2 regions of the Cellulomonas fimi ATCC 484 genome follow, and region 1 is predicted to be linked to the other one. Evidence: predicted binding sites of a transcription regulator. Region 1 holds the regulator's gene; the other holds the start of a gene.
The links. The regulator LexA, encoded in region 1, represses DNA repair genes until DNA is damaged. The targets are predictions, from matches to a motif close to TCGAACANNTGTTCGA.

Region 1 (3,316 bases):
GATCGCGGCCTCGAAGTCCTCGAGCGAGTCGAAGGCCTGGTAGACGCTGGCGAACCGGAGGTACGCGACCTCGTCGAGCTCGCGCAGCGGCCCGAGGATCGCCAGACCGATCTCGTAGGCGTCGATCTCCGCCGATCCGGACGAGCGCAGCGTCTCCTCGACGCGCTGCGCGAGCACCGCGAGGTCGTCCTCGCTCACCGGCCGCCCCTGGCACGCCTTGCGTACGCCCGTCGCGATCTTCTCGCGGCTGAACGGCTCGGTGACGCCCGACCGCTTGACGACCGACAGGCTCGCCGTCTCGAGCGTCGTGAATCGGCGGTGGCACTGCGGGCACTGGCGGCGACGGCGGATCGACGCGCCGTCGTCGGACGTGCGCGAGTCGACGACCCGGGAGTCCGGGTGTCGGCAGAACGGACAGTGCACCGCTGTCTCCTCGTGGTCGCGGAGGTGGCTGGTTCCGCCGTCCGCTGGGGTCGTCCCGGCGACGCTAGGTCACGCCGGAGGGACGTCGCAAGGCGGGCGCGCACCGGCCGGTGCTCCGCGCACGGGGGTGGCCGCGTCGAGCGACCACCCCCGCGGGGACGCCCCCGTCCCAGGTCACGGACCGACTCGCCTCGGCCCGGCGCGGTGCTGCGGCGAGCGCGGCTGTCGACAGCAGCGCTTCCGCACCTCGACGAGCCCCCCAGCCCGTCTGATGAGGTAAGGCTAACCTATCTGCGTCCGCCTCGACCGTCAACGTCGCTGCACGCTCAGCCACCGGCACCCACGCGGGCGGCGGGCCGGGTCATCGCGCGGGCAGGATGATCGTCTGACCAGCCATCAGCCCGGCGCTCGGCAGCTCGTTCAGCCGCACGAGCTCGAGCACGACGTCGCGCACGTCCTCGCCGGGTCGCGCCACGTCCTCGGCGAGCGCCCAGAGCGTCTCGCCCTCGAGCACCACGTGCCGCGTGACCTCCATCGCGCCCGACACCGGTGAGTCCGCCGCTGCGCGCGAGGCGACGAGCGACACCGCGACGCACAGGAGCAGGGCCAGCAGCACCACGACGACCCGACCGCGCGTCGTGAGCCGCAACGGTCCGGGCACCGCCGCGTCGCGCGCGGGACGGGCCCGGCGGGCCTCCGCGACATCACCCGTCCGGACGAGCGTGAGGTGGCCGCGCGACACCGCAGGACGGCTCGGGGCGGCCGGTCGCCCCGGCACCGCACGCCGCACGCCCGCCGGGGACAGCACCGCTGCGCTCATGTTCGGCCTCCTCCGCTCCCGTTCGAACGCCTGTTCGTCGAACGCCTGTACGAGTTCTACCAGCCGGGCCCGACACGTGTCGAGAGAAGATCGAACAGGTGTTTGATCTCGCAGCTCGCACTGCCTAGGCTGGCCGCGCAGGGCAAGCGCACCACCGACCACCGACATCGCGGCCCCGGGCCGCGCGGCCGGACGTCGGCACGGCGGCGGCGCGGGCCTGTCAGCAGGGCGGCGACCGGCCGACGACGTCAGGAGGGTGCAAGTGAGCGCGAGCGGGGACACCGGGACGACCGGGACCGACCAGGCCGTGGCGACGGTGCACGCCCTGCCGGACGGGCCGCACGGCGTCGACGGCCTGACCGCGCGCCAGCGGCTCGTCCTGGAGACGATCCGGGCGTCCGTCGAGTCGCGGGGCTACCCCCCGAGCATGCGGGAGATCGGCGAGGCCGTCGGCCTGACGAGCCCGTCGAGCGTCAAGCACCAGCTCACGGTGCTCGAGCGCAAGGGGTACCTGCGGCGCGACCCCAACCGCCCGCGTGCCATCGAGGTCGTCCAGCCCGACGACTCGCGCGGCGTGGGCACGTGGACGGCGCCGGACGGCAGCCGGTCCGCGTTCGCGCCCACGGGCGACGACGGCGAGCGCGTGCCCAGCCCGTCGTACGTGCCGGTGGTCGGCCGGATCGCCGCCGGCGGGCCGATCCTCGCGGAGCAGGTCGTCGAGGACGTGTTCCCGCTCCCCCGCCAGCTCGTGGGCGACGGCGACCTGTTCCTCCTGCGCGTGGCGGGCGACTCGATGGTCGACGCCGCGATCTGCGACGGCGACTGGGTCGTCGTGCGGCGGCAGCCCGTGGCGGAGAACGGTGAGATCGTCGCCGCGATGATCGACGGGGAGGCGACCGTCAAGACGCTGCGGCGCGCCGACGGGCACGTCTGGCTGATGCCGCACAACGCCGCGTACTCCCCCATCGCCGGAGACGAGGCGACGATCCTCGGCCGCGTCGTCTCGGTGCTGCGCAGCCTCTGACGGTTCCGCTCCGGCTGCGGCGGCCGGTGGAGCGCGCGAGGCTGGGGCGTGCGCCGGCCCGCGCCGGTGCGGACGACGCACAGGAGGTGGCGGCATGCCCGGACGGATGAGAGACCCCGGACCGAGCGTCAAGGACGCCCGGCTGTACGAGCGGCTTCGCGACGAGGGCAGCAGCAAGGAGAAGGCCGCGCGCATCGCGAACGCCTCAGCGGGCTCGTCGCGCGCCTCCGTGGGCCGCGCGGGCGGCCGCTCCGGCGACTACGAGGACTGGACCGTCGCGGACCTGCGCACGAAGGCCGCCGAGGTCGGCATCCAGGGGCGGTCGTCGATGCGGAAGTCCGAGCTCGTCGCAGCGCTGCGCCGGCACTGACCCGCCCAGCGCCACCGACCCGCCCAGGAGCGCGCTGGCCGACGTCGACACAGCCGGGTGCCGTCCCTCGCGGGCGGCACCCGGCTGGTCACCACTGCCGGGACGACGCGGAGCCGGCCGGCAGGCGCCCGCCGGTACCGGACGAGCGCAGCGGTCAGAAGCCGAAGGAGCGCGCCACCGAGCGGACCGCGTCCGCCGAGCGACGCAGCCCCGCCAGCTCGTCGGCGGACATGGGCACCGCGAGCCGGTCGCCCACTCCACCCGAGCCGACCACGGCGGGCACGGACAGGCACACGTCGGAGATCCCGTAGTAGCCGTCGAGCAGCGAGGACACGGGCAGGATCCGCGACTCGTCGTTCAGCACGGCCTCGATGATGCGCGACCCTGCGAGCGCGACGGCGTAGTTGGTCGCGCCCTTGCCCTCGATGATCCGGTAGGCGGAGTCGACCACCTCGTGCGCGATCCGCTCGCGCACCTCCGCGGTGAGCGGGCCGCGGCCGCCGAGGCCGTTCCACTCGAGCAGCGGCACCGCGCCGATGCTCGCGGAGCTCCACAGCGGGAGCTCGCTGTCGCCGTGCTCACCCGCGACGTACGCGTGCACGTTCTGGACGGCGACGCCCGTCTCGCGCGCGAGGAGGTAGCGCAGCCGGGAGGAGTCCAGCACCGTGCCGGACCCGAA
Region 2 (3,316 bases), 310 kb from region 1:
CGGTCGGGGTCCCAGCCGTGCGCGAGGACGTCCGCGTGGATCTCGTCGCGGGCCGCCCTCCAGCGCTCCACCGGCCCCTCCAACCCGTGCCGCTCGACGCCGCGCACGGCCCGGTCGACCGCAGCCCACGCCATGACCTTCGAGTGCACGAAGTGCTGCGGCTCGCCGCGCACCTCCCAGATGCCGCGGTCCGGCTGCCGCCAGTGCGTCAGGAGCTCCTCGACGAGGTGGCGCTGCAGCGACCACGAGTCGTCGCTCTCCGTCAGGCCGCACTCGCGCGCGAGCTCGAGCGCGCACATGACCTCGCCCAGGACGTCGTTCTGCACCTGCCCGACGGCGGCGTTGCCGACGCGCACGGGACGCGAGCCCGCGTACCCGGGGAGGTGGTCGAGCTCGCGCTCGGGCAGGTCCCGGCCGCCGTCGACGCGGTACATGATCTGCAGGTCCGCGGGGTCGCCGGCGACGGCGCGCAGCAGCCAGTCCCGCCACTGCGTCGCCTCGTCCCGGTACCCGTGCTCCAGCAGGGCCTCGAGCGTCATCGCCGCGTCCCGCAGCCAGCAGTAGCGGTAGTCCCAGTTCCGCTCGCCGCCGAAGTCCTCCGGCAGCGACGTCGTGGCGGCCGCGACGATGCCGCCCGTCTCGATGTCCGTGAGCAGCCGCAGCACCAGGAGCGAGCGCACGACCGCGTCGCGGTACGAGCCCCGGTAGGACGCGGACCGTGCCCACAGGCCCCAGACGACACGGGTGCGGTCGAGCCGGTCGGGGACCGTGAGCCGTGGGGGCAGCGGCTCCCACGAGTGCGTCCACGTCAGCGACAGGTCGACGGCGTCGCCGGCGTCCAGGCGGAACGCGTCGCGGTGGCGGTGGTCCGTGTGCGTCGGCAGCCGGTCCCCGCGCAGCAGCAGGGCGTCCGGACCGGCGACGGCCCGGATCGCCGGCAGCCCGTCGTCGTCGGTCACGCGGTGCACCCACGGCTCGATGGAGCCGTACCCGAACCGCACGACCCACTCGTGGCGGACCTCGACGTACCCCCGGGTGCACTCCACGCGCCGGACGACGTCGGCGCGTCCGTCGGCCATCGGCATGGCGTCGACGACGACGGCCGTCCCGGTCGGCGTCGTGTAGGTCGTCTCCAGGACGAACGAGTCCTCGAGGTAGCGCCGTGTGATCTCGGTCGCGTCGGCGACCGTCAGCAGCCACCGTCCGTGGTCGGACGTCCCGAGGAGGCGGGCGAAGCACGCCGCGCTGTCGAACGAGGGCAGGCACAGCCAGTCGAGGGACCCGAACCGCGAGACCAGGGCGACGGAGCGCCCGTCTCCGAGGGCGGCGTACTCGGCGACGGGGGCGGCGTCGTCGGGTCCCGGGGCGTGGTCGAGGGGGGAGCTCATGGGTCCTCAGCATGCGGGCGGGGGCGCCTCACGGCACGCCGACCGGCGTTCGCCGACGTCGAACACGTGTGCGACTGTCAGAGGCGCCACGTAGACTTCCCGGCGTGAACGACCGACTGGTAGTGCAGGGCGCCCGCGAGCACAACCTCCGCAACGTCGACCTCGACCTCCCGCGCGACAGGCTCATCGTCTTCACCGGTCTGTCGGGCTCGGGCAAGTCGTCACTGGCCTTCGACACCATCTTCGCGGAGGGCCAGCGGCGCTACGTCGAGTCGTTGTCGGCGTACGCGCGACAGTTCCTCGGGCAGATGGACAAGCCCGACGTGGACTTCATCGAAGGGCTGTCCCCGGCGGTCTCGATCGACCAGAAGTCGACCAACCGCAACCCGCGCTCGACGGTCGGCACGATCACCGAGGTCTACGACTACCTGCGCCTGCTGTTCGCGCGCGCCGGCACGCAGTACTGCCCGGAGTGCGGCGAGCGCGTCACCGCGCAGACCCCCCAGCAGATCGTCGACCGTCTCCTCGAGCTCCCCGAGGGGACGCGGTACCAGGTGCTGGCGCCGGTCGTGCGCGGTCGCAAGGGCGAGTACGCGGACCTGTTCAAGGAGCTGCAGGGCAAGGGCTTCGCCCGCGCGCGCGTCGACGGCGAGGTCGTGCAGCTCACCGAGCCGCCGACGCTCGAGAAGAAGCTCAAGCACGACATCGAGGTCGTCGTCGACCGCCTCGTCTCGCGCGAGGGCGTGCAGCGCCGCCTCACGGACTCGGTGGAGACGGCGCTGGGTCTGGCGGGCGGCCTGCTCGTCGTCGAGCTCGTCGACGCCGACGCCGACGACCCGGGGCGCGAGCGCCGGTTCTCCGAGAACCGCGCATGCCCCAACGACCACGTGCTGACGCTCGACGAGATCGAGCCGCGGACGTTCTCGTTCAACGCCCCCTACGGCGCGTGCCCCGAGTGCACCGGCATCGGCTCACGCCTCGAGGTCGACCCCGAGCTCATCGTCCCCGACGAGGACCTCTCGCTTGACGACGGTGCGATCGCCCCCTGGTCGCAGATCTCCAGCGAGTACTTCGCGCGTGTGCTCGGTGCGCTCGCGCAGGACATGGGCTTCTCGACGAGCGTGCCGTGGCGTGCGCTGCCGCAGCGCGCGAAGGACGCCGTCCTGTACGGGCAGAACCACGAGGTCAAGGTCCGGTACAAGAACCGGTGGGGCCGGGAGCGGACGTACTCGACGGGTTTCGAGGGCGTCGTCACCTTCCTCGAGCGCCGGCACTCCGAGACGGAGTCGGACTGGAGCAAGGAGAAGTACGAGGCCTTCATGCGCGAGGTGCCGTGCCCGGTCTGCCGCGGCGCGCGCCTCAAGCCCGAGGTCCTGGCGGTGCGGGTCGGCGGCAAGTCGATCGCGCAGGTCTGCGAGCTGCCCATCCGGGAGGCACGCGCGTTCCTCGACGAGCTCGACCTCGGCGAGCGGGAGCGCGCGATCGCCGCCCAGGTGCTCAAGGAGATCCAGGCGCGCCTCGGCTTCCTGCTCGACGTCGGACTCGACTACCTGTCGCTCATGCGTCCCGCCGGCACGCTGTCGGGCGGGGAGGCGCAGCGGATCCGGCTCGCGACGCAGATCGGCTCGGGCCTGGTCGGCGTGCTGTACGTGCTCGACGAGCCGAGCATCGGCCTGCACCAGCGGGACAACCGACGGCTGATCGACACGCTCACGCGCCTGCGCGACCTCGGCAACACCCTCATCGTCGTCGAGCACGACGAGGACACGATCCGCACGGCCGACTGGATCGTCGACATCGGCCCCGGCGCCGGGGAGCACGGCGGTCGTGTCGTGCACTCGGGGGACCTGGACGGGCTGCTGTCGTCGGCCGAGTCGGTCACGGGCGCGTACCTCTCCGGGCGCCGCGCCATCCCGATGCCGCCGCAG

Region 2: a site for LexA is predicted at 1,447-1,462, ahead of uvrA (excinuclease ABC subunit UvrA). Genes of this name have one in related genera too.

What each region holds. Positions count from the first base shown of each region.
Region 1 covers NC_015514.1:1,737,167-1,740,482, reverse strand. Annotated here, with positions in the region: gene nrdR (transcriptional regulator NrdR) at 1-423, opposite strand, end outside; gene CELF_RS07990 (LysM peptidoglycan-binding domain-containing protein) at 785-1,243, opposite strand; gene lexA (transcriptional repressor LexA) at 1,506-2,267, shown strand; gene CELF_RS07980 (Rho termination factor N-terminal domain-containing protein) at 2,362-2,637, shown strand; gene CELF_RS07975 (L-lactate dehydrogenase) at 2,792-3,316, opposite strand, start outside.
Region 2 covers NC_015514.1:2,051,714-2,055,029, forward strand. Annotated here, with positions in the region: gene CELF_RS09385 (glycoside hydrolase family 15 protein) at 1-1,388, opposite strand, end outside; gene uvrA (excinuclease ABC subunit UvrA) at 1,493-3,316, shown strand, end outside.